4 regions of the Arthrobacter parietis genome follow, and region 1 is predicted to be linked to each of the others. Evidence: predicted binding sites of a transcription regulator. Region 1 holds the regulator's gene; each other region holds the start of a gene.

Region 1 (7,268 bases):
TGCCACGAACGTCGAGACCGACGGCCACGGCGTCGCCGTAGCGGGCAATTGCGCTGGCTGTCCACACGGGATTTTCCAGGGCCGCGGTGCCGAGGTTTACCCGCTCCGCTCCGAGCTCGAGCGCCTGGTCCAGGGACGCGTCATCCCGGATCCCGCCGGAGAGCTCCACTTTGATGCTCAGTTCCTTGACGACGCGGGCAAGCAAATCGCGATTTGATCCCCGGCCGAAGGCCGCGTCCAGGTCAACGAGATGGACCCATTCGGCGCCGTCGTTCTGCCATTGCAGTGCGGCATCGAGTGGATCGCCATAACTTGTTTCGCTGCCGGCCGCTCCCTGTACCAGCCGGACGGCCTGGCCGTCGGCCACGTCAACCGCAGGGAGCAGTTCGAGGATGGGCGATTCGGTGAAGGGACTCATTCGCTTCCTTTGTTCTTAAGATTCGCGCCGGCGCAGTTGGACGGCTAAGGGGTCAGGGTGAGCAGGTACGCGGCGAGCAGCGCCAGGACGGCGAGAACGCCGAAGCTGATGGTGAGCGCGCGGGGCATCTGCTGGCGATGGAATGAAACGACGCCGCCGATCAGCAGCCCCGCCAGTCCCATGAGAATCAGGCTCCACATGGATCAGCGAAGGCTGCCGGTCCAGTTACGCAGCAACTGCGCACCGGCGTCGCCGGATTTTTCGGGGTGGAACTGCGTGGCGGAGAGTGGACCATTCTCCACCGCGGCAATGAACGGGCTGCCGTGCGTGGACCAGGTGACGAGCGGCGGCCGCATAGCCGGCTGGGTGACGTCGAAGTTCCATTCCTGCACACCGTAGGAGTGAACGAAGTAGAAGCGCTCTTCAGCAATGCCCTCGAAAAGCACCGACCCGGCGGGGGCGTCGACGGTGTTCCAGCCCATGTGCGGCACAACTTCCGCCTTGAGCCGTTCGACCGTACCTGGCCACTCCCCCATGCCCTGGGTCCGTACGCCGTGTTCCACGCCCTCCTCGAACAGGATCTGCAACCCGACGCAGATTCCGAGGACGGGGCGACCGCCGGCAACACGACGGCCGATCATGCGCAGCGCGTCAACCTCTTTCAAGCCCTGCATGACGGCGGCAAACGCTCCCACACCGGGCACGACGAGCCCGTCGGCGTTGAGGACATCATCAGCCGCTGAACTCAGCGTGACTTCAGCGCCGACGTGTTCCAGTGCCCGCACCGCCGAACGAATGTTCCCGGAACCATAGTCGAGAACCGTCACTTTCGGCGCACTCATAGCGCTCCCTTGGTGGAAGGGATTCCGCTCACCCGTGGGTCCGGTTCAACCGCGGCGCGCAGGGCGCGGGCGAAAGCCTTGAACTGGGCCTCGACGATGTGGTGCGGATCCCGGCCGCCAAGGACCGTCATATGCAGGCAAATCTGGGCGTGCAGGGTGATCGCCTCGAAGACATGGCGCGTCAGGGACCCCGTGAAATGTCCGCCGATGAGGTGGTACTCCTGGCCTGTGGGTTCACCCGAGTGAACCAGATAGGGGCGCCCGGAAATGTCGACGACGGCATTGGCGAGAGCTTCGTCCAGGGGCACAGTTGCCTCACCAAACCTCCGGATACCTGCCTTGTTGCCGAGAGCCTCGCGCAGAACCTCACCGAATGTGATTGCTACATCCTCCACAGTGTGGTGGACATCGATGTGGGTGTCGCCGGTGGCCCTCACGGTGAGATCGATCAATGAGTGCTTCGCCAGGGCCGTCAGCATGTGGTCGTAGAACGGCACGGACGTGCTGATCTCCGAGCGCCCGGTGCCGTCTAGATCGACCTCGACGAACACCGACGACTCACTCGTGGTCCGCTCACGTCGGGCAGCGCGATTGGCAGTAGCTTCCGCGGTCATGGATGGTCCTTACGGTTGTTTCGGCAGCGAGACGGGCGGCGGGCCCGCATGTGCGTCCCGGTCCAGTTTAGGAGACACGCGGCCGGATCAAAGATTCGAGGGCTTTCAGGAAGGTTGTGGTCTCTTCCTGCGTTCCGGCGGTCACCCGAAGGTGGCCCGGAATCCCGACGTCCCGGATAAGCACCCCGGCATCAAGCAGGTCCTGCCAGACGGCGCCCGGATCATCGAGCCCTCCGAACAGCACAAAATTGGAGTCCGAAGGTGCAACGGGCAGACCCATCCCCGTCAGCCCGGACACAATGCGGTCTCTTTGCCGCTTGATCTCATCCACGTTGGCGAGCAGCTTCGCCGAATGGGTCAGCGCCGCGACAGCCGTGGCCTGCGTAATCGCCGACAGGTGGTACGGGAGACGCACGAGCCGAAGCGCATCCGCAATTTCCGGCGCTGCGGCCAAGTACCCGAGACGGGCTCCGGCCAGCGCAAAGGCTTTACTCATGGTGCGCGAGACGATAAGCCGTTCCCTGCCGGGCAGGAGCTCCAGCGCACTCGGAGTGCCGGAGTGGGAAAACTCTGCATACGCCTCGTCCACAATGACGATTGCCTGCGCCGCTTCGCCTGCATCGTAGACCTCGGAAACCACCTCCAGGGGAAGCGCTGTGCCGGTCGGGTTGTTCGGGCTGCACAGGAAGACAATGTTTGCGCCCGTGGCGGCTACCTCGCTGGCGGTGGTACGAGCGTCCAGGTCGAAGGATTCATCCCTCGAACCTGTCAGGTATCCAGTACCGGTGGAGCCTGCGAGCAGCGGATACATCGAGTAGGTGGGAGGAAATCCCAACGCAGTCCGGCCCGGTCCGCCGAACGCGAGGAGGACGTGCTGCAAAACCTCATTGGATCCATTCGCCGCCCAGATGTTGTCCGCGGTGAGTCCGTGCCCTAGGTACGTGGCGAGATGTTCGCGAAGCACGGTGAACTCCCGGTCAGGGTAGCGATTCAGCCCCGCCACGGCGCCCTCGACTGCTTCAACAATTGCACTGCGAACATCCTCCGGAACGCCATGGGTGTTCTCATTGACGTTCAGCAGAATGGGCACATCGATCTGGGGCGCACCGTATGGTCGAAGGCCGCGCAGATTCTCGCGGATCGGCAGTCTGTTAAGGCGTTCTAGCGGATCGGTCACCATGAGAGTTTAAGGCCGCCCCATCCGCCACGAAGAATTCCGCTGAAGCCGGGCGAACTGTTACGAGCCAACCTGTGAAGAATCAGCGCGCCTACCGCTGTGCGGAAGCAGATCCGCTCCTTATGGATTTCCAACCGGAATATGAAGCGACTGCCCGGCCTGCACGGTCGACGAGCCTAGAACATTCAGTTCGACGATTTCCTCAACGACGGCTCGCGGATCACGTTCCGGCGCGTACTCGGCAGCAAGAGCCCAGAGTGTCTCCCCCGATGCAACACTGACCCGGACAGTGTCCGTGAGGTCACCGCCGGCTGTCGCTGCCTGCGCCTGGGAGGTGAAGAACGAAGCAACCACCAGCAGTACGGCAACAAGCAATGCGACCGGAATTGCCACCAGAACCACCCAGCCGCGACGGGTGAGATGAAGGCGCGGCGCCGCAGCCGGCCCGTTATTCTCACGGTCCTCTGGGTGAAGTACGGAAGCTGATCCTGCGATATGGAGCGTAGACATGGCGTCCACCTTTCTCGTTGTGTGGATCTCCCACAGCTTTGTTCGAAGCTGTGTTCTATTCCTCTGCACTTATTATTAGCACTTGTAAACTAATATTGTCGAGACTCACTCGAACAAATGTTTGAAAACGCGTCCCGCTTCCCCTAGCGTTCCTGGTAAGGGTGACGGTCCGGCTGCTTCACAAACCAGCTCATCACCCGCCACTGACAAAAATGGTTGGCGAGCCGGCAGTCCGGGCCCGGCCGGAGGAAGGGATGCATCTCGTGGCAGATCTCAGTGCGGCAAAGGACATGGCAGAGGTGCCTTCGCCCGATGCGAAGCGCGGACGCGGAAGGCCGCGCGGCAGGGCCATGCCAAAGGGAATGACAGCACGTCAGACAAAAATTCTTGAGACAATTCAGCGCAGCGTAGCTGCGCACGGCTACCCGCCCTCAATGCGCGAGATCGGTGACACCGTAGGTCTTGCGAGTCTGTCCAGCGTCACGCACCAGCTTTCACAGCTGGAACGCATGGGTTACATCCGCCGCGATCCCAAGCGCCCGCGAGCGATGGAAATCCTGCTTCCTCTCACGCTCGGTGACAGCACACCGCGTGCGCTGCCCTCCTCCGCCGAAAGAGAGGAACCTGCGCGGGCATCGTCGGCCGTCGACGCGGCAATGGTCCCGCTGGTCGGACGGATTGCAGCCGGAGGTCCTATTCTGGCGGATCAGGTTGTTGAGGATGTCATGCCACTGCCCCGGCAGCTCGTCGGGCACGGCGATCTGTTCATGCTGCGTGTTTCAGGTGACTCCATGATTGATGCAGCGATCTGCGACGGAGACTGGGTAGTGGTCCGCCAGCAGAGCACAGCCGAGAACGGCGATGTGGTGGCAGCACTCCTCGATGATGAGGCCACAGTGAAGACCTTCCGGCAGCGTGACGGTCACACCTGGCTTCTGCCGCAGAACACCAATTACGAGCCGATACTCGGTGACCACGCCACCATCATGGGCAAAGTTGTCTCGGTGATGCGTGCGCTCTGACCGAGGCGCGCGGCATGGTGCTAGGCGCGCTGCGTCTCAGCGAGCCGGGAGAGGACCCCGAGCGCCGTTGCGCGGTCCGTCGTCGACCAAAACGGCGGTAGCGCAGCCCTGAGGAAGCCGCCGTAGCCCGCGGTTGCCAGCCGGGAGTCCAGTACTGCCACCATGCCTCGATCATCGTGGGAGCGGATGAGACGGCCGGCTCCCTGCGCAAGACGAACGGCGGCATGGGTAGCGGAAACATTCATGAATCCGTTGCCTCCGGCCTTTGCGACAGCTCGGGTCCGCGCAGTCATGAGCGGATCATCAGGTCGGGGAAACGGTATGCGGTCGATGGTGACAAGCCGGCAGGCAGTTCCAGGCACATCGACGCCCTGCCACAGCGACATAGTGCCGAACAGGCAGGTGTCGGGCTCCTCTGAAAACTGCTTCACCAGCGCGGACATGGAAGATTCACCCTGACAGAGAATCTCAACGTCGAGCCGGTCCCTCAACGCGTCAGCAGCGTCCTCCGCCGCACGCCGCGAAGAGAACAGTCCCAGCGCTCCTCCGCGGGAGGCTTTGATGAGCGCCTCCAGCTCATCCAGTTGTTCCCCGGAAGTCCCGCGGCCCGGTTTGGGCAGGTCCTTGGCAACGTACAGGACACCCTGTCGGGGGTAGTCGAATGGGCTGCCAACGTCCACGCCGGTCCATGACGGCGCTCCCTCGCCCGTCAAACCGAGGGACCCGGCAACCGGTCCGAACTCCGAGCCGATTGCGAGCGTAGCTGACGTGAGCACAACCGTGTGGTCCTCGAACAATCCCCGCCTCAGACGCCCGGCAACCGACAGCGGCGCAATGCTGATCGTGGCAGGCGAGGAGTCATCAGCTGCGGAGTAACCGGAGCCCGGTGTAAAGGTACTTGGCCGACTCGACCAGAGCACTTCGCCCGCGCCACCTGCGGCGACCATCCGTTCGGACAATTCGAGCAATACCAACAGCCGTGAGCGTGCCATCTGGCGGCCACCGTCTGCCGACTGGGAGGACCCGTCGGAACTCGATTCGGACAGCGCGAGTCGGCATGACTCCCGCAATTGCACGAGCGCGAGTTCCTGCAACTCGTCGAGTCCCCCAGCCATCAGACCCGTGGGCTGAGCGTCGAACGCGTTCTCGAAGGCATCCTGTGCGGCCGCCAATGTGTCCGTGTTGGAACCGAGATGGCGCCTCGCCGCTGAGGCCGCAGCGCCGATCAGTGCTCCTGACAGTTGCCCAGACACCGCAGACGTGACGCGGTCGTGTAGCTCGTGCGCCTCGTCAATGACCACTACGTCGTGCTCCGGAAGGACCGCCAGCCCCTCGAAAGCGTTGATCGCCAGCAGCGCATGGTTGGTGATGACAATGTCCGCTTTTCCTGCCCTCTCCCGTGCGCGCTCGCTGAAGCATTCCTCAGCAACGGGACACTTCTGCGCACCAAGGCACTCCATGCTGGACACCGATACCTGGCGCCAGGCCCGGTCGCTGACACCGGGAAGGAGTTCGTCCCGGTCCCCGGTCTCCGTTTCTTCCGCCCATTCCCGCAACCGCACGATTTCGCGTCCGAGCGGGGTGGAAGGTCCTGCCGCAGGATGCGGCGCCGCGGTGTCACCGTCGAGTGAGAAGAGGGCTCCCGAATCATCCTCGTCGGGGAAACCTCCTGCCGTCTTATGCCGGCAGACATAGTTCCCCCGGCCTTTCAGAAGCGCTACGTCGACCGGCCGAGGAAGCGAACCACGCAGGGTCTCGAGAAGTCTCGGCAGATCGCGGTTGACGATCTGGGACTGAAGGGCAAGGGTGGCCGTCGAGACGATCGAGGTTGTGTCACCCTTCACGGCATGCGCGATGAGCGGAAGCAGATAGGCCAGTGACTTCCCTGTTCCGGTTCCGGCCTGCACCAACAGGTGTGTGCCGTTGCCGATTGCTTCCTCGACCTGGCGTACCATTTCATGCTGCCCGCTACGCTGCTGCCCGCCCATCGCCGCTACGACGTCATCAAGCAGTCGAAGGGGACTGATGCTTCCCTCAGCCATGCGTGACGAACGGCTCCAGTTCTGCCGCCAGACCTTCCCTGACCATCACATCTACCCGAGTGCCGTCCTCCACATGCTCCAGGCCGAGGATCTCTGCGTCCGGCTGATGCAGTCGGCTCACGATGTCTCCGCGCTGGTAGGGCACGAGCAGAGTCAGTTTCACGCTTGGACGCGGGATGGACTGGCTGATCAGTTCCAGCAGCTCCTCGATCCCCTGACCTGTGCGGGCGGAAACAATTGCATGGCGGGGTTCGCGCTGCCTGAGGCGTTCAAGCACAAACGGATCTGCCGCGTCGGCCTTGTTCAGGACGACGATCTCAGGCACTTTGCGTGCGTCGACTTCCGTCAGGACGTCGCGGACCGCTGTGATCTGCCCCTCCGGATCCGGATGGGATGCGTCCACAACGTGGAGGATCAGGTCCGCATCAGCAACTTCCTCGAGCGTCGAACGGAACGCCTCGACGAGCTGGGTGGGGAGCGACCGGACAAAACCGACGGTGTCAGCAAGAGTGAACTCGAGTCCGTCAGGCGTCTGTGCCCGGCGGATGGTGGGGTCCAGGGTCGCGAACAGCGCGTTCTCCACCAGCACGCCCGCATCGGTCAACCGATTGAGGAGAGACGACTTTCCGGCGTTCGTGTACCC
Region 2 (7,268 bases), on a different contig from region 1:
TACCCCACTTCCGTTGGACTTCCGTCATCCCCACCGCGGACGGGTAAGGCTACAACATCCCACACTCACGGCTGCCTCTCCAAGTTTATCCGCCGTCCGCGGCATCCCGTGCACGTTTTGCCGTCCGCGTAGAGATCAGTGCCGCTTCCGGAAGATGGAACGCCAACGGCCCGGCACCTCGCAGGTACCGGGCCGTTGTCTCGGTGTGCGCCGCAACGCAGCGAGGTCACGCCGGAGCGGTATCAGCTTCCTTGGCTTCGAGGGAGCGGCGGTGCATTACGCGCTTCTCCTGCTTGCGGATGTCAGGCTCGTTCATCCGAAGCATCGCGTACATGGGAGCAGCAACGAACACGGTGGTCAGCGTGCCGATGATGATACCGACGAAAAGCGCCAGTGAAAGGTCCCGCAGGGTGCCCGCGCCGAGCAGCATCGCGCCGATGAAAAGAATTGCAGCGACTGGCAGGACGGCAACAACGGAGGTGTTGATCGACCTGACAAGTGTCTGGTTGACCGCCAGGTTGACCTGCTCTCCGAAGGTCCGCTTGCTGGACACCTCCAGATCTGCCGTATTCTCCCGAATCTTGTCAAAGACCACGACTGTGTCATACAGCGAATAGCTCAGGATCGTCAGGAAGCCGATGACTGCCGATGGAGTGACTTCGAAGTCACTGAGCGAGTAGATGCCGGCAGAAGTCACCATCACCACCACCAGCGCCGCCATTGCCGCAACCGACATCTTCCAGGTGCGGAAGTAGATCGCCATCAGCGCCGCGGCGAGAGCCACAAAGACAACCAGACCGATGATCGCCTGGCGGCTGACATCCTCTCCCCAGGTGGGCCCCACGAAGTTGGACGTGACGTCTTCCTCCGTGACGTTATAGGCGCCGATCAGCCCATCACGCACGCTCAGGGTTTGGTCATCGCTGAGTCGTTCCGTCTGGATACGCATGGTTTCCGGGGCAATGTTGGTTACCCGCGGAACCGCTTCCGGCACCACCTCGGTGACGGCTTGTTCGCCCGCGGCGACGGAAGTGTCCTGCACATTCGAGACGGTGAATTCTGACCCACCGCGGAAGTCGATGCCCAGGTTGAACCCACCCTTGATCACCGGAACCAGCAGCGAGAGCAAGATCGCCACACCGGCGATCATGAACCACAGGTTGCGCTTTCCAACGAAGGGATAGGACCGCTTGCCGGAATACAGTTCGTTTCCGAATTCGGCAAAACTGAACCGGCTCATCGGTTGTCCCCTTCCTTGGTTCCGCGTGCTTGCGCACTGACGGTCTTTTGTTCTTCAACGGCCTTCTGCTGTTCAGCCAGGCGCCGTTCAGCAATAGTCATGCGCCGCTCAGCTTCACCCGCAGCGGCCTTGTTCCGGCCGCGCAGTTCAACTGCGGGCCGCTCTACCGGCTTGTGCCGCACCCGGCCGGCTCCGCGGTACAGCGGAAGCACGCCGAGTCGCGAGGGATCAAGCCCGGACCAGCGGTGACCCTCGCCGAAGAACCGGGTCATGGCGAGCAGTCGCATTACCGGGTGGGTGAACAGGAACACGACAACGAGGTCGGCGATTGCCGTCAATCCAAGCGTGAACGCGAAACCGCGCACGTTTCCGACGGCCACGAAATACAGCACGACGGCGGCGAGAAGGTTCATGGCCTTGGACGCCAGTACGGTTCGCTTGGCACGCCGCCACCCGTTCTCGACAGCCGGGACCAGACCACGGCCGTCACGGAGCTCATCCCTGATGCGTTCGAAGTACACAATGAATGAGTCTGCTGTCTGACCGATTGCGACAATCAGCCCCGCTACACCGGCGAGGGATAGCCGATAGTTTTCTGTCCAGCCGAGGATGCAGATTGCCAGGTAGGTAAGCACCCCGGCCACCACGAGCGAGGCGATCGTCACCAGGCCGAGCATCCGGTACTGGAAGAGCGAGTACACAGCGACGAGAACCAGCCCGATCACGCCGGCGATCAGACCGAGTCGCAATTGGTCGGCTCCGAGCGTGGCGGAGATCTGCTGTTCACTCTGAATTTCGAAGCTGATGGGCAAAGCACCGTACTTCAGCTGCTCTGCGAGAGCTGCTGCCGATTCCTCCGTGAAGCTGCCGCTGATCTGCGGACGCCCGTCAGGAATCACTGCGTTGGTGGTGGGAGCTGAAACAATAACGCCGTCCAGCACGATGGCGAACTGGTTCCGTGGATCTCCCGGACCGATGGCGAACAACCGCTCGGTTACTTCGCGGAAGGTCTCGGTACCCTCCTCGTTGAAGTCGATGTTGACGACCCACTCATTCAGGGTCTGGCCCTGGGCACTGCGCGCCATGCCGTAATCGGCTGACTCGATCTCAGTGCCGCGAACCTCGACCGGACCGAGGATGTACTTCCCCTGTGTGTCCGGCTCGCAGGCAACCATCGGCTGGTCGGCGGGAGCCGGCTCGACTGCAGGCTCAAGTGCCTCCGGACTGGTGCAGTCAGTCGACTCGAACTCCTGCAGAAGCTCGGGGGTTATCCAGTTGGGATCGCTGGCACCAGTCGGTTCGGCACTCGGAGTGGGAAGCTGGTCTTCGGGCGTCGGCGTCTCAGCCGCCGGGGCAAGCCCAGGGCCTCCGAAAAGCACGGGCCGGAACTCCATCTGGGCCGATGCCTGGATCAGTTCCCGCGTCTCCGGTTCAGGGATGCCCGGGAGCGCGACAATGACGTTCTGTCCCGACTGCGTGCTGATCTCGGCCTCGGCGACACCGCTGCCGTCGACGCGCTGCCGGATGATCTCGACCGCCTGGTCAAGCTGTTCGGGGGTTATTTCCTCGCTGCTGCCCTGTACCTCGGGTGCGAGGATCATCTGGGTACCGCCCTCGAGGTCGAGGGCGAGCTTCGGTGCCCAGCTGGCGTTACTCCACAGCGAGCCTCCGCCGAGCAGCAAGGCGAGGAGTGCAAAGACTACGCCGAGCCATACGAGGGTACGTTTGGCGGCGGAGCCTGGGCCGGTTCGTGCCATGGTGCGTGAATCCTTTGGGTGTTGGAATTCGAGACGTGACGGGCCGAAGGAGTACGGCCGTGTCGCAGGTTACTGGTCTTTGTCGTTTCGGTCGCGCGCGTTTTCCCTGTTCAGCCGCTCGGCTGACTCTTCCGGTGTCTCTTCGCGAAGCGGGCGGTCAGCATCGCTGAGCGGGTCCGTCAGTGAGGAGGCGTCGTCGGGAACGCTGTGCTCTTCCTCGACCACCGGTTCCGGGGCGACCACCTTGCTCAGGGTCTGGGAGTGAACGGTCGCGGTAACACCCGGGGAAAGCTCGATAAGGGCCTTGTTGTTGTCCTCGTCGAGGGAAACGATGGTGCCGAAGAGACCGAAGTTGGTCATGACCTCGGTACCCGGGACCATCTGGGTGCGCTGCTCCGCGACCTGCTTTTTCATCTTCCGCTGCTTGCGGAACATGGTGAAGATCAGAAAGGCGAGAGCCAACGGGAGGAGCAGGCTGAAGATGTCAAACCCGCCACCCGTCTGCTCGGTGGTCTGGGCAACTACATTTGCGAGCACAGAGAAGATCCGTTCCTATATTTGGTCAGCACAGTCGGCTGCGGTGCAGGTGATTCCGACGCTGAAGTTCCGCGGCTGCGCGCGGTCCGCGGGAGCACTGCCTGACTATTAAGCCAGCAGTGTTTCCAAAGCTTTGACCGTGCGCTGCGCCACACGTCAGAACAGTCTACGGGGAATGGGCCTCAACTTTCGCACTAGCCGCTGTTGCGGCTCCATTCCGTTTCGCTCCCGAGCGCCATTTCGACCCCGGAAACGGGATCATCCTCGTAGACCGGGAAAAGTCCTTCGGGCATGGCTGCTGCGATTGATGCAGGCATGACCAGACCCAGATGTTCCCACGCAGCTGCTGTGGCGATTCGCCCGCGCGGCGTTCTGCCGAGCATCCCCTCGCGCACGAGATACGGCTCGGCGACCGTTTCCACGGTCTCGGGTTCTTCCCCTACTGCAATGGCCAGAGTGGACAGTCCCACCGGCCCTCCATTGAACTTTGTCACAAGCGCCGTCAGCACAGACCGGTCGAGGCGGTCGAGTCCTTTGGCGTCAACCTCGTACATATCCAGAGCGGATCCGGCGCACCGTGCATCGATGACGTCCACGCCGTTCACAAGTGCCCAGTCACGAACGCGCCGGAGGAGGCGGTTCGCGATTCTGGGGGTGCCGCGGGAACGTCCGGCTACCTCAGCAAAGGCTGCGGAGTTGACCCGCATGTCCATCATCATGGCCGAGCGCCGGAGAACGAGCTCAAGCTCCGCCGTGGAGTAGAACTCGAGATGGCCGGTGAATCCAAACCGGTCGCGCAGCGGACCCGGCAGCAGCCCGGCGCGGGTGGTGGCGCCGACCAGGGTGAAAGGTGGCAGATCCAGCGGAATCGCTGTTGCGCCCGGCCCTTTGCCCACGATGATGTCTACCCGGAAGTCCTCCATTGCCATGTACAGCATTTCTTCCGCAGGGCGCGACATGCGGTGGATCTCGTCGAGAAAGAGCACCTCCCCCTCGGTCAGCGAGGACAAGATAGCGGCGAGGTCTCCGGCATGCTGGATGGCGGGGCCTGAACTGATGCGGAGGGGCGCATTCATCTCCGCGGCGATGATCATCGCCAGGGTGGTCTTTCCGAGCCCGGGAGGTCCGGAAAGGAGAACATGGTCCGCGCTGCGGCCACGCATCCGGGATGCTTCGAGGACGAGGGACAGCTGGCGGCGCACTCTTGCCTGACCGACGAAATCATCCAGGTTCTTCGGCCGCAGGGCTGCCTCGACCGCCCGGTCCTCCGGATCCACGGCCGGCGAGACAAGGGGCTGTTCCTGATCTGTCATCAGTTCACCGAAGCCCGTGCCGAGCTGCGGGCGCCATCCTGGCCCAGCCGGCGCAGTGTGAGCTTCAGGATCGAACCGACATCCCCAGATGCCGCAATCTCTGGAGAATCCTTCACTGCGGCGTCGATGGCTGAGCCGGCGTCCTTTTCCGACCAGCCCAGACCCATCATCGCGGCGAGAACCTGTGACTGCCAGGCGCCGGAAGCTGTAGTTGGGGTATCCGTCTCAAGCGGAATGAGTTTGTCAGCGAGTTCAAGCACAATGCGTCGCGCGCCCTTGGGGCCGATCCCCGGCACCTTGCTGAATGCTTTGTCATCCCCGGACGATGCGGCGGTGCGGATGGCCGCCGGGGCGTACACCGCGAGCACCGCCAGCGCCAACCGTGGGCCTACGCCGCTGACGCCCAGCAGTGTCTCGAACACCTCACGCTCGTCGGCATCCGTGAATCCGAACAGGGTCATGGAATCCTCGCGGACTATCAGCGAGGTGTTGAGTCTGGCCTGGTTGCCAAGCCGGAGGGTGGAAAGAGTCTGGGGCGTTGCCTGTACCTGCATTCCGAACCCGTTGACGTCGAGTACGGCCGAGTGCAGGCCCACATGGCTTACGGTCCCGGTCAGAGAACTGATCATGCGCTGGGCTCCAGATGCTGAGAATCGAAACGAATATCACCGAACATATCTACGAATCAGCGTACGTCCCGGCGCGGACTATCCGGCGCCGCCACACCGATGTACTCCGGCACGCAGACTACCCGGGAGTAGGTTCATCGCCGTTGACGCGCCTTCGCTTCCGCTTCCGCCCACAGCCGTTGGGCTGCGGTCTGGCCAACCCCACCCTGGCTTCGGGCTGAGGACGTAGTTCCGGTTCGCCAGGCGTGCGTGATGGCAAGTGCCAGTGCATCAGCGGCGTCGGCAGGGGTGGGCGGCGTTGCGAGGCGAAGGATTTTCGTCACCATCTTGGTCACTGCGGCCTTGTCAGACTGGCCGTTACCCGTCACTGCCGCCTTGACCTCGGTCGGTGTGTGAAGCGCTACCGGAATGCCCCGCCTCGCCGCCGCCGCTATCACCACGCCCGAAGCCTGAGCGGTACCCATGACGGTGCTGACGTTGAGCTGGCTGAAAACGCGTTCGACGGCGAGCACCGCCGGTGAGTGCGTGTCCAGCCACACATCCACTGACTCGGCGATCATCAGCAGGCGGCGATCGAGGCTGTGGTCAGCCGGCGTACCGACCACACCGACCGCCACCAGAGTGGCGCGCCGGTTCGGTTCGACATCGACCACGGCAAGTCCGCAGCGGGTCAACCCCGGGTCAACACCCATGACCCGCAGTGTCACGGGTGTCCCCCAAGATGGGCGGAGCGGAAACTAATCGTCGCTCTCCAGCTCAGCGAGCACGTCATCGCCGAGCTCCGCATTCGAGTACACGTTCTGGACGTCGTCGAGCTCTTCGAGCGCGTCCACGAGCTTGAGGAACTTGCGTGCGGCGTCCGCATCGAGTTCAACCTGCATCGACGGGACAAACTCGACCTCGTCGGTCTCGTATTCGATACCGGCTTCTTCGAGACCCGCGACGACCGCGCGGAGGTCTGTGGGCTCGGAGTGAACGTCGAATGATTCACCCGACTCCTTCACCTCTTCAGCGCCTGCGTCCAGGACTGCCATCAGGACATCATCCTCCGACAAGTCTTTCTTCGGCAGGGAGACTACGCCTTTGCGCGCGAACAGGTAGGCGACCGATCCGGGATCAGCAATTGATCCACCGTTTCGGGTAATGGCGACCCGGACCTCCGAGGCTGCACGGTTCTTGTTGTCCGTGAGGCATTCGATGAGCAGCGCCGAACCCTGGGGTCCGCGCGCTTCATAAATGATCTCTGAGTAGTCGACGACTTCGCCGGTGAGCCCAGCGCCGCGCTTGACCGCCCGGTTGATGTTGTCGATGGGAACGGACGTCTTCTTGGCCTTCTGCACGGCAAGCTCAAGGGCCGGATTGCCCGCCAGGTCAGCGCCGCCGGCGCGGGCCGCCACCTCGATATTCTTGATCAGCTTCGCGAAAGACTTGGCGCGCTTGGCGTCAATCACGGCCTTCTTGTGTTTGGTGGTAGCCCATTTAGAGTGCCCCGACATGCTCTGCCCTTCTTTGTGCGATCAACGATAGGAAAAGCTCATGGATGCGATGCTCACCGGTCACTTCCGGGTGGAAGCTCGTGGCGAGCAGGTTTCCTGAGCGAACTGCAACAATCCTAGCGACCGGCTGTGCCCTGGCACTGTCACGCCCAGTGTGGGCACCGTGCTCGGCGGGCGGCGTATCCGGTGCCTCGACCTGTGCGAGGACCTTCACCGACTCCCCTACCTTCTCCACCCACGGGGCCCTGATGAACACCGCGTGGACGTCGGAGCCGTTCCCAGGCAGTTCCTCAAAC
Region 3 (7,268 bases), on a different contig from region 1:
GCCAGGTGCTCCCATTCTTCTTCGGTAGGTTCAACGGTGTCGTTGAGAAAAAGGGTGATGTTGTTGCTCCACTGGCGGAACAGCAGTGCCTGATGTACTGACATGGCGCTGGTGCCGAGGATACCGATCTGCTGGTCGCGCACCTCCCAGCCGTGGCAGAACGGGCAGTGCAGCACTTCCTGGCCCCACCGTTCGCGGAGTCCTGGGATTTCCGGCAGTACGTCCGTGAGCCCTGTGGTCAGAAGCAGGCGGCGGGAGTGGAGGACCGTCCCGTCGTCGAGCGTGGTGCGGAAGCGATCACGGGAATCATCGGTGGAAGCGACGTCGACGGCGGTGCCGGGAACAATGACGCCACCGTACAGCTGGACGTCGGCCCGGCCCGCGGCCACAAGGTCCAGCGGGTTCATGCCCTCGCGGGTGAGGAAACCGTGTACACCGCTGGCCGGGGAGTTGCGTGGGTGGCCGGCATCGACCACCGCGACACTCCGGCGGGTACGCCCGAGCATCAGTGCCGCGCTGAGGCCGGCAGCCCCGCCGCCGATAACGACGACGTCGTATGAGTTCAGTTCAGATGTCATGTATTCATCGTGGATTGCAGAACATGGATCAGCAAGTAACATTGCTGATCTGGCAAACTAGGGTCTATGACGGATGAAATTGGTGAAGCACTTGCGGCAGTAGGTCCGCGACTGAGGGCGCTGAGAGTGAAGCGGGACGTGACACTGCAGTCGTTGTCGGAATCGACCGGAATTTCGGTGAGTACCTTGTCGCGGTTGGAGTCGGGCCAGCGTAAACCCAACCTTGAGTTGCTGCTTCCTCTGGCCCAGGCGCATCAGGTGCCGTTGGATGAGCTCGTTGGTGCGCCGACCACGGGGGATCCGCGCGTTCACCTGCGCCCGATCGACATGGGTCGCGGAACGGTGGTTCCGCTCACCCGCAGGCCAGGCGGCATTCAGGCCTACAAGCACGTGTTGCATGCCGAAATGGCACTGGAGGAGCCGGACCTCAAGGTACATGAGGGTTACGAGTGGCTGTACGTACTGAACGGGAACCTGCGGATGGTCCTCGGTGAGCTCGACCTGGTGTTGCCCGCCGGTGAAGCGGTTGAGTTCGACACCCGGGTACCGCACTGGTTTGGGAAGGCTGACAGGCATGCGGTGGAGTTCCTCAGCCTGTTTGGCCGTCAGGGGGAGCGGCTGCATCTTCGGGCGAAGACGACGTAAGCGCAGCTTACCTGGCGTCGGTGCGCCGGGTGATGCGTGCGCAGCAGTGAGGTCCCTCGGGGTCAGGCGTTACCGCGTGTGTGACGTCGCCACTGCCTTCGAGTGCGCCGGAGAGAAGCGCGCCGTTCATTCCGCACACCACCTCCGAATGGCTGCGCGACAGTCGATGGAAGGGGCAGTTGTGCAACAGGAAGCCACCATCTCCGTCCGGATACGGTTCGTAGCCGGACGAATCAAGCACCCCGTCGATGCTGCCGGCTTTCAGGCCAAGGCGACGACCGGCGTCGTACGCGGTTTTTGACAGCGCACGCTGGATGGCAACGTTCTCGCGAATGGAAGCTTCGATTGCGGCCGCCATCAACTCGGCGGCGAGGTCGTAGCGGCGGTCCGGAACCGATGCCGTCACCTCTGCATGAGCAAGCTGATATAGCTTTGCCGGTCTGCCTGACCCCGGCCCGCTACGTTCACCGAGTTTTCGGAACTCCACGTTGAGGAGTCCTGCATTCACCAACTTCTCCAAGTGGAACAGCAAGGTACTGGCCGAAAGCCCGGTGAGTTCTGCCAGTTGGTTTCGGGTCATTGCTTCGGCGTTGCGCTGGAGGGTTTGGTACACCTCGCGTCGGACAGGGTCACCAAGGGTTGCTACTGACTCCAGCCGTTCATCAAGGTTGGCGTGCAGGCGCAGCATGGCATCTGATGCGCCGCGACCTGAGCGCGCTGCTGGGCCTGGATTGCCCTCGAAGTCAGACATATGCCGAGCCTATCTGGAGTTTGTTCACCATTGACTTCTTCAGTGTGCGCTTCTAAAGTCAACAATACAATATTTAGAAAGAGGGACGCCATGTCATCGCATTCAGAGGTTGCGCTCCGGCTGTTGGAAGACGACATTGAGCAGGACAGCTCTGTCGGGGCTATCGATCTGCCAGCAGCGAGGTTGGCGGTGGCCGACTTGCTGCGTGCGCTCGGGCGGGACGTGAATGATCCGCACCTCAGCGATACCCCGCGCCGCGTGGCGGGCGCTTTCGAGGAAATGCTGACACCCCGGACCACCTCGTGGACTACCTTCCCGAATGACGAGGGGTATAACGACCTGGTGCTCGTAAAGAACATCCCATTCAATTCACTGTGCCAGCATCATCTGTTGCCATTCAGGGGAATCGCGCATATCGGCTATCTGCCGGGGGAACGACTTCTCGGTCTGTCCAAACTGGCGCGGGCACTGGAGATGTTTTCACGTGACCTTCAGGTGCAGGAGCGGCTCACCAAGCAGGTGGCGGACTGGCTGTTGGACCTGCTCAATCCGCGTGGAGTCGGTGTGGTGCTGGAGGCAGAGCACCTGTGCATGTCGTTGCGCGGTGTGCAGAGTGCCGGTACCACTACCCGGACGGCGACGTTCTATGGCGACCTCGCAGTCGGGGGCCCGCTACGCGACCAATTTCCAAACTAACGCTTCTGCCCGAATCAACGCTTCGTGGCACCGCGCATTCGCAGGCCACCCCACCAGAAGAGAGAGTATCCATGGACAACACCAGTTTCCCGGCATCTGATGACGCAATGGTGATCATTGGGGCAGGCCTGACGGGCGCGACGGCGGCCGCAACTTTGCGCGAAGAAGGCTTCACTGGTCCTGTGGTCCTCGTTGGGGCGGAAGGTCAGGCGCCCTATCTGCGTCCGCCGCTGTCGAAGGGATTCCTTGCCGGCAAGGAGAGCGAGGAGTCACTCCTGCCCTATCCCGAGAAGTGGTACGCAGAGAACGACATCGAACTCCTCACCTCGGATGAGGCGGTCAGTGTGGATCCCACCGCCCGTACTGTTGCTTTGTCGAGCGGCCGTTCGCTTTCCTATGGTCGGCTCCTGCTCGCTACGGGCGCTGTTCCCCGTCAGCTGAACCTGCCAGGTACCGATCTCCAAGGGGTGTACTACTTCCGTACGAAAACGGATAGTCAGCGTCTTCACTTAGAGTTGGCAGGAGGTGGCCGTCACCTCGTGCTTATCGGTTCCGGCTGGATCGGTATGGAGGTTGCCGCAACTGCACGGGAACTTGGCAATGAGGTCACCTTGCTCGGGTTGGAAGAGGTCCCGATGAGTGCGGCGATCGGTCCCAGGCTTGGCACCGTCTTCATGGATCGCCATATTGAAGCTGGTGTTCAGTTCAGGCTGCCGGCTTCGGCGAAAGAGATCAGGGGTGACGATGCAGGCCGTGTCACTGCAGTAGTGACCGATGCGGGTGAAACCTTGTCCGCGGATCTTGTTGTGATCGCCATTGGCGTGGTGCCGCAGACGGCGCTTGCAGAGGAAGCCGGGCTTACCATCGGGAACGGTATTCAGGTCGATTCGGGGCTGCGGACCAGTGCCGAGGGCATCTTTGCAGCTGGGGATGTGGCCAGCGCGCTGCATCCTGTCACGGGCCAGTATGCCCGCAGTGAGCATTGGGCAAACGCTATTAGCGGCGGGAAAGTGGCCGCACAGTCGATGCTCGGCCGAGACGCTGTGCTGGACGACATTCCGTACTTCTACACAGACCAGTTCGATCTGGGCATGGAGTATTCCGGCTACGGTGCCCTGACAAAAGATGCGGACGTGGTGGTCCGGGGCAGCCTCGAAGATCGCGAATTTGTTGCCTTCTGGCTCCGCGAGGACCGGGTGGTAGCCGGCATGAACGTCAATGTGTGGGACGTGCAGGAGGAAATTCAGGATCTCATCCGGAGCGGCAGGGCTGTGGACCGGGCTGTGCTCACTGATCCGGACTCGGACTTGAAAACTGCCTGATGGGGGAGCGGGATCCGAGGGCCGCCTGATCTGGAATCGACGCCTGCCACGTGCGCTCGCGGTTCTGTCACCTCTGCCACGCGCTCGGGGCACAGTTGACTTGGCGGTGCTGCGCTCGCTAAGACGCCGGCTACGGCGGCATTTCCGCTGATCAGGGTGGTGCCGTGCCGATGCTCGTGGACACGTGACTGACCGTGTCTGCAAGTTGGTCGTGGATGGCTTGTTCTACTTGCCAGTAGCGGTTGCGTTTGGGTGTTCGTTGCGGGTCGAGGTATGTCGGTGGTCTGAACCAGGGGATTCCGTGGACTGATTCGACTGTCCAGTTTCCTTCGTGGATCTGGTGGTGGTGTCGGGTGCAGAGCAGCACGCCGTCGTGGATGTTGGTGGTTCCGCCTGCAGCCCAGGGGATGATGTGGTGGGCTTCGCACCAGGTTGCGGGTGTGGTGCAGTCGGGGAACGCGCAGCCTTTGTCCCTGGCCACGAGCGCCCGCCGGAGGTGCGGTGGGAAGAGACGTTGGGCACGGCCGATGTCCAAGACCTGACCCTTGCCGCCGAGGACGAGCGGGAGGATGTCGGCATCGCAGGCGAGTTTGCGGATGCTGCGGGCACTTATCTGTTGGGCGAAGACCGAATGCCCGTCATGTCCGCTGTGTCCGCTGTGTCCGCTGTGTCCGCTGCCTGTCAGGTCATTGAGGAGGTCGCGGTAGTTGATGGTGACCATTACCTGGGGTCGGTGTCCTCCGGTCGCTGGAAGGCCATCACCTGTTAGCGCGATCCGGCATGCTGAGACGAGTCCGTCGAGGAGGTTCTGTTCACGGGTCGGTTGGCCCGGACTGGTTAGAGCTTCTTTGCCGCGGTCCGTCGTGCCGTCTCCGTCGGTCGTGCGGTCTCCGTCGGCCTCGCCAGTGATGCTGTGGGTTCTGGGGTTGGTGGCGGTGTTCATGACGGTGATGAGGTGTTCGTATTGTTCGTCGGTGGCGCCGATTTCCATGAAGTGCAGGCCGTGGCGCCTACCGCGCAGGAACACACCCTGGCGTGCGCGGAGGGTTTTTTCGGTGGGTTCGGTGCCGTCCTGGTCGATGATGTCTTCCCAGCGTTGGGCGAGGGCCCGCAGGACGTCTTCGTCGGACTCGACGGCCTGGCGGACCAGGTGCTCTTCCATGGCATCCAGCTCACGGCCGGTCGCGACAGTGGAGACCCGGTGCACGGAGTTGCGGATGATGGTCGCAGCACGGCTGCTGAGCGCACCGACCTTGGTCGCTTCAGCCAGCACACCCAAGGCAGGTACGAGCGCGGCTCCTGGCCCGGGAACCTCGGGCAGGACGTCATGTCCGAGGCGTAACCGGCGGTTCGCTTCGGAGCGGCTGATACCGATTTTCGCCCGCAAATAGTCCGCAGTGTTCTTGTACGGATCTAGGGCGTCAACGGTAGCGAGTTGGTGGTCCTCAGCGGCACGGGCAACCACAGTCTGCAAGTGGTCGACCAGGTTGGAGAGCTGCTCAACCTCGACCAGCGTTGCCGCGGCCTCCTCAGGCCGAAGCGTCAGGTAGTTGGACTCGAGATCCCGCACGTAAGCCAGTAAGCCGGACCGCATCCCACCCAGGAGAGACGTGTCCTCCGGGCGGGGTTCGAGCAGTGCGACGGCCATACCCAAAATTTTATCGAACACGTGTACTAACCGCGACCGAAAACCACCAATGTGCAGGACAAGTCAAACGGACTTATCCACACCCCGGCGTGGGGGTAGGCACCCCTGCTCAAGCCGCACGCCGCTCGACTGGCACAATCCTGCCAAACCGCACTCAGCCCAACGCACGCTCCAGCACGAAGTCCGTTTCCACGTTCCGTCCAAGCTGAAACGTCTTTGCCCCCACGCGGGTGAATCCGTGCTTCTCATAAAATCGGACTGCACGGGCATTGCGGTCATTCGTGCCGAGCCAGATTCCCTTGGCGCCGGTTCCCTTCGCCGCGATCTCCAGTGACGCTTCCATGAGGTGCGACGAGGAACCCTGTCCATGATGCGACGGGTGCACATAGAACTTGCTCAGCTCGATGGTCGGGAAAAGCGAGAGAGAAGACCGCACTTGCTCGTCCTTGGGAAGTCCTTTGACCAACGTGCTCCAGGCAAGAAGGTGGCCGTCCTCCCGCAGGCATAGCAAGATCTTGTCAGGGTCCGCTATGTGCTGGGTGAACCGTTCCTCGGAAAGCTCTGATGCGATGAAGTGTGCAATGTCGTCGGGGTGCGACGTCGGTGGACAAGCGAGCGGGAAGGTGACGGCAGCCAGGGTGGCGAGGGGGCCGGCGTCGTTCGCGGTGGCATGGTCAATAACAACGGTCACGAAGTCAGGGTAGCGCTGATCGCCGGACGGAACATCGATCCTGTATCGGAGATGACGAGGCCGCCTCGAGTGTGACTACCCGCTCCGCTCGCTCGATGTCCTCGGGCGAGTGGCTCGATTCGATGACGGTCACGCCACGCAGCAGTTCCTCGTCGACCGCCAAGCGGATGAGCCGGTGTGCCGCACTGTCCAAGCCGGCCGTGGGCTCGTCAAGGATCAGGATGTCCGATTCCTGCGCCAGCCCCTGCGCAATAAGCGCACGCTGACGTTGCCCGCCGGAAAGCCCGGCGAGTTGCCGATCAGCGAGGCCCGAAATCCCCAAGCGTTCCATGGCATCCCGCCCGATACGGCGATTTTGCGGACCAAGCGGCAACAGCCAGGAACGATGAGGCCACCGTCCCATCTCGACCGTCTGACGCACCGTACAGGGAAGGATCTCCGAGGTCCGCGTGTGCTGGATGACAAAGGCCGGCCGGCGGCTGGTGGTGAGGGTCACCGATCCGGACTGCGGCTTCAGCGCGCCGGCAACCAACGCCAGCAATGTCGACTTTCCTGAGCCGTTGGTGCCCGTGACCACGGTGTGCACCCCTCGCTCGAGCGCGAGAGACACCTCCCCAAGCGCGCGCCTGCCCTGATAGGCGTATCGAACGCCGCTCACAATCACCATCATTTCTCCTTATGTGCGAATCATTCTCATTATCAATATAGGATGAGTCGCGATGGAATGGTTACTTGAGCCCCTGAGCGCGTCGTTCGTGCAGCCGACGCCGCAGTAACCGTTGCTGAACCCACCCCTCGCGTAGTCACCACATACGACGGCGGCATCCAGGTGCTCGACGGAGACACTTTCGAGGTGCTGGGCGACTTCCCGATGGAGGGCTTCAACCGGATCAATCCGGCCGGCGATGGACGCCACGTCATCATCTCGACCGCCGAA
Region 4 (7,268 bases), on a different contig from region 1:
TGCGCGGCACAGCGCTTCCTCTAGTTCAAGCTCAGCAACGGCCGGAACGAGCTGGCGGGCGTCGCGCAGCAGTTGATAGACGCCCCCTGCTGACACGCCGCTGTTGCCGTCCTCGCGCATTGTTGCGCCGAGTACAACGGTTCCATCCGCGCGGGGAACCAGATAGACGGCCGTACCACGCACCAGACCGCGAACGGTGTGGCTGAGCAGCGGCTGCAGTGCAGCGGGTACCCGTAGGCGGAGGATGTCACCGTAGATTGGCCGCAGCGGAAGCCGGCACGGCAGCCCTGCAAGTTGTGCGGCCGCAAGACCGTTCGCAACGACAGTGTGGCGGGCCGGAAGGACGCTGCCGTCTTCAAGGATCGCGCCTGTCACACGACGGCCGTCATAATCAAGGCCGGAGGCTCGTGCCTGGACCAGGCGTCCGCGTTCGCCGAGGGCAGCCAGCAGCGCTGCGGCCAGCTTCCGCGGATCGACCTGGTGGTCGTCCGGCGCGGAGAACGCCGCGGTGGCAGCTGGTCCGATCATTGGCTCCGACCGGCGTGCCTCGCGGAGGGACACCTGTTCAACGGACAGGGAATGGTGGGTCTGTACGTCTCGGAGGTCAGCGAGTGCGGTGCGGTCGGCGCCGTCGATCGCCAGGACCAGGGTGCCGGTTTTGCGGTAGCCGGGATCAATTCCCGTCCAGGCGAGGGAGGAAAGGAAGTCCGGGTAGCGACATGCGGAGTCCACCGTGAGCTCGAGAAGGTGCTCTTCGCGGTAATGCAGTTCGCTGGCCGGGGCGATCATGCCTGCCGCGGCCTGAGTGGCGCCGGTTGCGGGATCCGGGTCCACCAGTGCGACCGAATGCCCCCTGCGGATCGCTTCCCAGGCGATCCCAAGCCCAATGATGCCCCCGCCGATCACAGCGACGTCCACGTGTTTCTCCACCAGGAGTCCTTCCCTACGCCGGCATGATCCGGATCAGGTTCGTTGTTCTCACAACGCGGTCGGCGTCGGACGCCCTCTCAGCCGTGTGGCAGACCGGTGATTCCCGGACGCGGCACGGCTCCCGCAGTACCCCCTTATTGTAGGGGTATGAAACTGAGCGCTGCCCACCTTTACCTGTGCACGGATTCGAGACCACAGCAAAAAGACTTCGACGCTTTCGTTGACGCTGCCTTCGAGGGCGGCGTAGACATCATCCAATTAAGGGACAAGTCCCTGGAAGCCGCACAGGAGCTCGAGCTGCTTTCGGTGCTGCGTGCATCCGCCGTTGCACACGGGAAGCTTTGGTCCGTCAATGACCGCGCAGACATCGCCGCGGTCAGCGGCGCCCCGGTACTGCATGTTGGGCAGCGGGACCTTCCTCCTGCGCTCGCGCAACAATTCCTGCACGACGGCGGCACCATAGGGCTCTCGACGCACTCACCTGCGGAGGTGGCCGGTGCTGCAGCGAACGACGACGTCGGATACTTCTGTACTGGCCCGGTCTGGGCCACGCCGACCAAGCCCGGGCGGACCGCCGTGGGCCTCGAACTGGTGCGCGAAGCTGCGCGGCTGGAGGCGGACCGGGCCCGTGAGGGTTTGGCGTTGAAGCCCTGGTTTGCCATTGGCGGAATCGATCTGCTGAACGTAGAAGAGGTGGTGGCGGCTGGCGCGGCGCGAGTGGTCGTGGTCCGGGCCATTACCGAGGCGGATGATCCGCAGGAAGCGGCGGCGAAGCTCCGGGCACAACTTCCCGCCTAGCTGTAGTCTCCGCAACCGGTGTGTCCCCCACAACCAGCGCCCGCGCCAGCCCGCACCGCCGGCGCCGGGGCGGTGCCGTTGGTCAGGGTGGCTCTGCGTTGGAGCTCGTGCCGGTGTCAGAGCGCGCGAGGTGGTTGTGGATGGCTTGTTCTACTTGCCAGTAGCGGTTGCGTCTGGGTGTTCGTTGCGGGTCGAGGTATTTGGGTGGTGTGAACCAGGGGATTCCGTGGACTGATTCGACTGTCCAATTTCCCTCATGGATCTGGTGGTGGTGTCGGGTGCAGAGCAGCACGCCGTCGCTGATGTTGGTGGTCCCGCCTGCAGCCCAGGGAATGATGTGGTGGGCTTCGCACCAGGTTGCGGGCGTGGTGCAGTCGGGGAACGCGCACCCCTTGTCCCTGGCCACGAGCGCCCGTCGCAGATGCGGTGGGAAGAGACGTTGGGCACGGCTAATGTCCAAGACCTGCCCCTTCCCGCCGAGGACGAGCGGGAGGATGTCGGCGTCGCAGGCGAGTTTGCGGATGCTGCGGGCGCTTATCTGTTGGGCGAAGACCGAATGCCCGTCGTGTCCACCGTGCCCGTCGTGTCCGCTGCTTGTCAGGTCTTTGAGGAGGTCGCGGTAGTTGATGGTGACCATTACCTGGGGTCGGTGTCCTCCGGTCGCTGGAAGACCATCACCTGTTAGCGCGATCCGGCATGCTGAGACGAGTCCGTCGAGCAGGTTCTGTTCACGGGTCGGTTGGCCCGGACTGGTTAGAGCTTCTTTGCCGCGGTCCGTCGTGCCGTCTCCGTCGGTCGTGCGGTCTCCGTTGCCAGTGGTGCTGTGGGTTCTGGGGTTGGTGGCGGTGTTCATGACGGTGATGAGGTGTTCGTATTGTTCGTCGGTGGCGCCGATTTCCATGAAGTGCAGGCCGTGGCGTCTGCCGCGCAGGAACACACCCTGGCGTGCGCGGAGGGTTTTTTCGGTGGGCTCTTGGCCGTCCTGGTCGATGATGTCTTCCCAGCGTTGGGCGAGGGCCCGTAGGACGTCTTCGTCGGACTCGACGGCCTGGCGGACCAGGTGCTCTTCCATGGCATCCAGCTCACGGCCGGTCGCGACAGTGGACACCCGGTGTACGGAGTTGCGGATGATGGTCGCAGCACGGCTGCTGAGCGCACCGACCTTGGTCGCTTCAGCCAGCACACCCAGGGCCGGTACGAGCGCGGCTCCCGGCCCGGGAACCTCGGGCAGGACGTCGTGACCCAGCCGTAACCGGCGGTTCGCTTCGGAGCGGCTGATACCGATTTTCGCCCGCAAATAGTCCGCAGTGTTCTTGTACGGATCTAGGGCGTCAACGGTAGCGAGTTGGTGGTCCTCAGCGGCACGGGCAACCACAGTCTGCAAGTGATCGACCAGGTTGGAGAGCTGCTCGACCTCCACCAGGGTCACCGCGGCCTCCTGCGGGCTAAGCGTCAGGTATGTCGATTCCAGCTGCTGCGCAAAGACCTGTAGGTCCGAACGCATTCCACCCAGGACGGAAGCATCCTCCGGGCGAGGTTCGAGCAGTGCGACGGCCATACCAAAATTTTATCGAACACGTGTACTAACCGCGACCGAAAACCACCAATGTGCAGGACTAGTGGAACAAACTTATCCACATGCCAGTGAAGGAATCGCCAACCGCTGAACACCCCCACGTCGCGGGTAGCTCCACTCAGGCCGTTAGCCCCAACGAACTCATACGGCGCGAATGATTACGGGTGAGTTGCGCAAAGAGTTGGGCAGTCTGCCGTTCATGATCCGCAGAAGAGCCCTTGAACAGGAGCCCGCCCAGGAACTGGCGTTCGATGCCCACGCGTTGTGCCTGGGTCAGCGCCTCCCCCACCAGGCGGCGTCCCCACAGCGCAAGCCGCGAAGCGAGCCGGGGATCGTCGGAAAGAGCTGATTTCAACCGTGGCTGCAGCAGACCTCCCTGCTCGGCGGTTGACTGGATACGGGCAATAATCTCCCGCGTGTCGTCGTCGAGGTGTTCAGCGAGCGCGCTGTAGAAGTCACCGGAGATTGCGTCAATGACGTAGGCCTTCATCAGCGACTCGTACCAGTCAGCCGGGCGGGTCCGCTCGTGGAAGGAGTCGATCGATGCCTGAAAGGGCCGCATTGCCTCTTCAACGTCAACACCGAGGCCCGCAAGGTGCGCGCTGACCATCTCGAAGTGCTCGAATTCCGTCACGGCAAGCCGTCCCAGCGCAGCCCGGTCCCGCAGGGTCGGGGAGAAACGAGCATCCGAGGACAAGCGCTCAAACGCCGAAAGCTCGCCATAAGCCATGACGCCGAACAGGTCGACAACAAACTGATTGAGCGGCCCCAACCCGGTGCCGGCCCTCTCCGCCGGGGATGCTGGCGAAGGGCTCGACGGGGAAGGCGGATGCAAGGCAGTCATGGGAACAAGGGTACCCGCGCGCCGATTCCTTCCGCTGCTCCAGCTGACTGTGTACTACGGTGGGCACTGTGCCGTATTCTCATCTGGATCTGAGCAACCGGGACTCCCAGGTACAGCTCACCGCAGCGCTGGAAAGCCTCCGGCAGGAACTGGAACTGCGCGCCGACTTCCCGCCTGAGGTGTTGGCGGAGGCGAAGGCTGCTGTGGACTCATTCGTACCGCCGGAACGTGACCTCACCGGTCTCGGCTTCATCACAGTCGACCCTCCCGGATCAACCGATCTGGATCAAGCCTTTCACCTGGAGCGCGCCGGATCCGGCTACCGCGTCTGGTACGCCATTGCGGATGTTCCCGCCCTCGTGGCACCGGGCGGTGCGATAGACACGGAAGCCCGCCTTCGCGGCCAGACCATGTACGCACCGGACGGCCGCATCTCCCTCCACCCGGAGAAAATCGCTGAGGACGCAGCCAGCCTGTTGCCGGGCAGGAACCGGTCCGCCTTCGTCTGGGAGTTCGAACTGGACGAGGCCGCACAGGTGGAGTCCGTCGTCGTCGGGCGTGCTGTGGTCAGGAGCCGTGCGCAACTCACCTACGACCAGGTGCAGGAAGACCTCGACTCAGGCGGCGCCGCGGAGAACCTGACCCTCCTGAAGGAGATTGGAACCAAGCGCATCGCACTCGAGAAGGAGCGCGGCGGCGCAAGCCTGAACCTTCCGGAGCAGGAAATCGCGCACGACGGCGAACGCTACTTCATCGTCACGCGCCCGCCCCTTGCGTCTGAAGACTGGAACGCACAGCTTTCGCTGATGACGGGCATGGCGGCCGCCGAAATCATGCTCGAGGGAGGCGTGGGGATACTCCGCACCATGCCGGCCCCTGACGAGACGTCCCTTGCCCGGTTCCGGCACCAGGCCCGCGCGCTCGGGCGCTCCTGGCCCGCGAACGTCCCCTACGGCGAATTCCTGCGCAGCCTCGACACCTCAGATCCGCGCCAGCTTTCACTCATGCATGCTGCTGCGTCACTGTTTCGCGGCGCCGGCTATACATCGTTCGACGGCGCTATTCCCGAGTCAGTTGAGCAGGCGGCGATCGCCGCACCCTATGCCCACACCACCGCACCTCTCAGGCGCCTGGTGGACAGATTTGTCCTGGTGACCTGCGAAGCGCTGTGTGCCGGCAGGGATGTTCCCGACTGGGTTCGGAATGCCCTTCCGGAACTGAATGCTCTGATGTCGTCCTCGAATCAGCTGGCTTCACGACTGGAGAGCGGCGCGATCGCTGCCGTGGAGGCAGCATTGCTGAGCAACCGCGTGGGCGAGGAGTTCGACGCCGTCGTCATCACGGGCTCGAAGCCGTTACCGGACGCGTCGGTCACCGCCAACGGTAACGGCGCGCCGCACGGAGTCATTCAGGTCGCTGACCCTGCGGTCGAGGCACGGTGCGACGGCGTCATGACGGCCGGCGATGAGGTGCGTGTCAGGTTGGTCACCGCTGATATCGCCCGGCGGGAACTGCGCTTTGAACTGGTGCGGAGCGTTCGGCAGGAGGAGTCGCCGTCGGAAAGTGAAAGTGTGGCAGGGTAGACTTGAACGCGTAGTAATGGATGCCCGGTCGTTCTTAAGAACTTAGTTTCAGTTTCCGAACGCGGTGGGCCGCAGTTCAACGAACAGGCGGCCTCCCTGCAATCGACCCGCAATACCTACGCGATCTTAGTCTTCCCAGCTCGGAAGCGGAACGTTCCGCTTCCGAGACGCAGTTGTTAGCCCGCGATCGGCTTCCACTGGACGCCCTGCCTCGTCCTGCTCCGAGCGGGCCCCTGTTTTCGGGCCCGGCGTTGAGCCTGCGCGGCGGCAGTGCCTAATCGAAACGGTAGTAAGAGTGACCACAGACAACCACCACCTCCATGCAGACAACAGCGACGACGAAATCTTCGTAGAAGAAACCCTCGTCACCACTGAAGAGCCGCATCAGGAAACTCCTGAGACCTTCGCTGACTTCAATGTCCGCCCCGATATCGTCGAAGCCCTTGCGGACGCGGGGATCGTGCATCCCTTCCCCATTCAGGCCATGACGCTCTCCATTGCCCTCGGCGGCCACGACATCATCGGCCAGGCCAAGACTGGAACAGGCAAGACACTCGGTTTCGGCGTGCCCGCGCTGCAGCGCGTGGTGGGCCCGTCGGATGACGGCTATGACAAACTTCCGGCGCCAGGTGCTCCGCAGGCGCTTGTCGTCGTACCCACGCGTGAGCTTGCCGTCCAGGTTGCCGCTGACCTGACGAAGGCTGCGGCAAAGCGCAATGCCCGCATCGTCACCATTTACGGTGGCCGAGCGTATGAGCCCCAGATCGAGGCCCTCAAGCGCGGAACCGAAGTTGTGGTGGGCACACCGGGACGCCTGATCGACCTGTACCGCCAGAAGATCCTGTCGCTCAAGAACGTCCGCATCGTGGTGCTGGATGAAGCCGACGAAATGCTGGACCTTGGGTTCCTCCCGGACGTCGAGACCCTGATGTCAGCAACGCCCTCGGTGCGCCAGACGCTCCTGTTCTCGGCCACTATGCCCGGCCCGGTCGTTGCCATGGCGCGCCGCTACATGTCCCACCCGACGCACATCCGCGCCGCTGACCCCGAGGACGACGGCGCCACCAAGAAGGACATCCGCCAGGTTATCTACCGTGCGCACAACCTGGACAAGGACGAGGTGGTCGCCCGCATCCTCCAGGCCCGCGGACGCGGACGCACCATCATCTTCACCAAGACCAAGCGCACGGCCGCCAAGCTTTCGGAGGAGTTGATCGACCGCGGCTTCGCGGCCGGCGCCATCCACGGCGACCTCGGCCAGGGAGCGCGCGAGCAGGCCTTGCGGGCCTTCCGCGGTGACAAAATCGATGTCCTGGTGGCCACCGAGGTTGCGGCCCGCGGTATCGACGTAGAGGACATCACCCACGTCATCAACTTCCAGTGCCCGGAGGATGAGAAGGCCTACCTGCACCGCGTGGGACGTACGGGGCGAGCCGGCAAGAAGGGCACCGCCGTCACCTTCGTGGACTGGGATGATGTTCCGCGCTGGGGCCTGATCAACAAGGCCCTCGGCCTCGACCAGGCGGAACCGGTTGAA

Evidence for each region. The regulator LexA, encoded in region 1, represses DNA repair genes until DNA is damaged. The targets are predictions, from matches to a motif close to TCGAACANNTGTTCGA.
Region 2: the regulator LexA is predicted to act here: its motif matches at 5,516-5,531, upstream of ruvA (Holliday junction branch migration protein RuvA).
Region 3: the regulator LexA is predicted to act here: its motif matches at 5,654-5,669, upstream of ABFX19_RS13870 (HNH endonuclease signature motif containing protein).
Region 4: the regulator LexA is predicted to act here: its motif matches at 3,299-3,314, upstream of ABFX19_RS00400 (HNH endonuclease signature motif containing protein).

Annotation. Positions count from the first base shown of each region.
Region 1 covers NZ_BAAAON010000010.1:253,328-260,595, reverse strand. The annotation lists gene priA (bifunctional 1-(5-phosphoribosyl)-5-((5-phosphoribosylamino)methylideneamino)imidazole-4-carboxamide isomerase/phosphoribosylanthranilate isomerase PriA) at 1-418, opposite strand, end outside; gene ABFX19_RS15885 (hypothetical protein) at 463-618, opposite strand; gene hisH (imidazole glycerol phosphate synthase subunit HisH) at 622-1,260, opposite strand; gene hisB (imidazoleglycerol-phosphate dehydratase HisB) at 1,257-1,874, opposite strand; gene ABFX19_RS15870 (histidinol-phosphate transaminase) at 1,942-3,051, opposite strand; gene ABFX19_RS15865 (LysM peptidoglycan-binding domain-containing protein) at 3,172-3,561, opposite strand; gene lexA (transcriptional repressor LexA) at 3,852-4,583, shown strand; gene ABFX19_RS15855 (ATP-dependent DNA helicase) at 4,604-6,625, opposite strand; gene hflX (GTPase HflX) at 6,618-7,268, opposite strand, start outside.
Region 2 covers NZ_BAAAON010000002.1:629,897-637,164, forward strand. The annotation lists gene secF (protein translocase subunit SecF) at 227-1,240, opposite strand; gene secD (protein translocase subunit SecD) at 1,237-2,997, opposite strand; gene ABFX19_RS11125 (preprotein translocase subunit YajC) at 3,067-3,534, opposite strand; gene ruvB (Holliday junction branch migration DNA helicase RuvB) at 3,729-4,847, opposite strand; gene ruvA (Holliday junction branch migration protein RuvA) at 4,847-5,476, opposite strand; gene ruvC (crossover junction endodeoxyribonuclease RuvC) at 5,611-6,183, opposite strand; gene ABFX19_RS11145 (YebC/PmpR family DNA-binding transcriptional regulator) at 6,214-6,972, opposite strand; gene pdxT (pyridoxal 5'-phosphate synthase glutaminase subunit PdxT) at 6,956-7,268, opposite strand, start outside.
Region 3 covers NZ_BAAAON010000003.1:371,636-378,903, reverse strand. The annotation lists gene ABFX19_RS13895 (NAD(P)/FAD-dependent oxidoreductase) at 1-578, opposite strand, end outside; gene ABFX19_RS13890 (helix-turn-helix domain-containing protein) at 645-1,223, shown strand; gene ABFX19_RS13885 (helix-turn-helix transcriptional regulator) at 1,231-1,974, opposite strand; gene folE (GTP cyclohydrolase I) at 2,065-2,670, shown strand; gene ABFX19_RS13875 (NAD(P)/FAD-dependent oxidoreductase) at 2,742-3,992, shown strand; gene ABFX19_RS13870 (HNH endonuclease signature motif containing protein) at 4,144-5,640, opposite strand; gene ABFX19_RS13865 (GNAT family N-acetyltransferase) at 5,795-6,331, opposite strand; gene aztA (zinc ABC transporter ATP-binding protein AztA) at 6,336-6,989, opposite strand; partial or broken gene aztD (zinc metallochaperone AztD) at 7,143-7,268, shown strand, end outside.
Region 4 covers NZ_BAAAON010000001.1:93,002-100,269, forward strand. The annotation lists gene thiO (glycine oxidase ThiO) at 1-930, opposite strand, end outside; gene thiE (thiamine phosphate synthase) at 1,078-1,728, shown strand; gene ABFX19_RS00400 (HNH endonuclease signature motif containing protein) at 1,811-3,286, opposite strand; gene ABFX19_RS00405 (ferritin-like fold-containing protein) at 3,423-4,148, opposite strand; gene ABFX19_RS00410 (RNB domain-containing ribonuclease) at 4,217-5,731, shown strand; gene ABFX19_RS00415 (DEAD/DEAH box helicase) at 6,027-7,268, shown strand, end outside.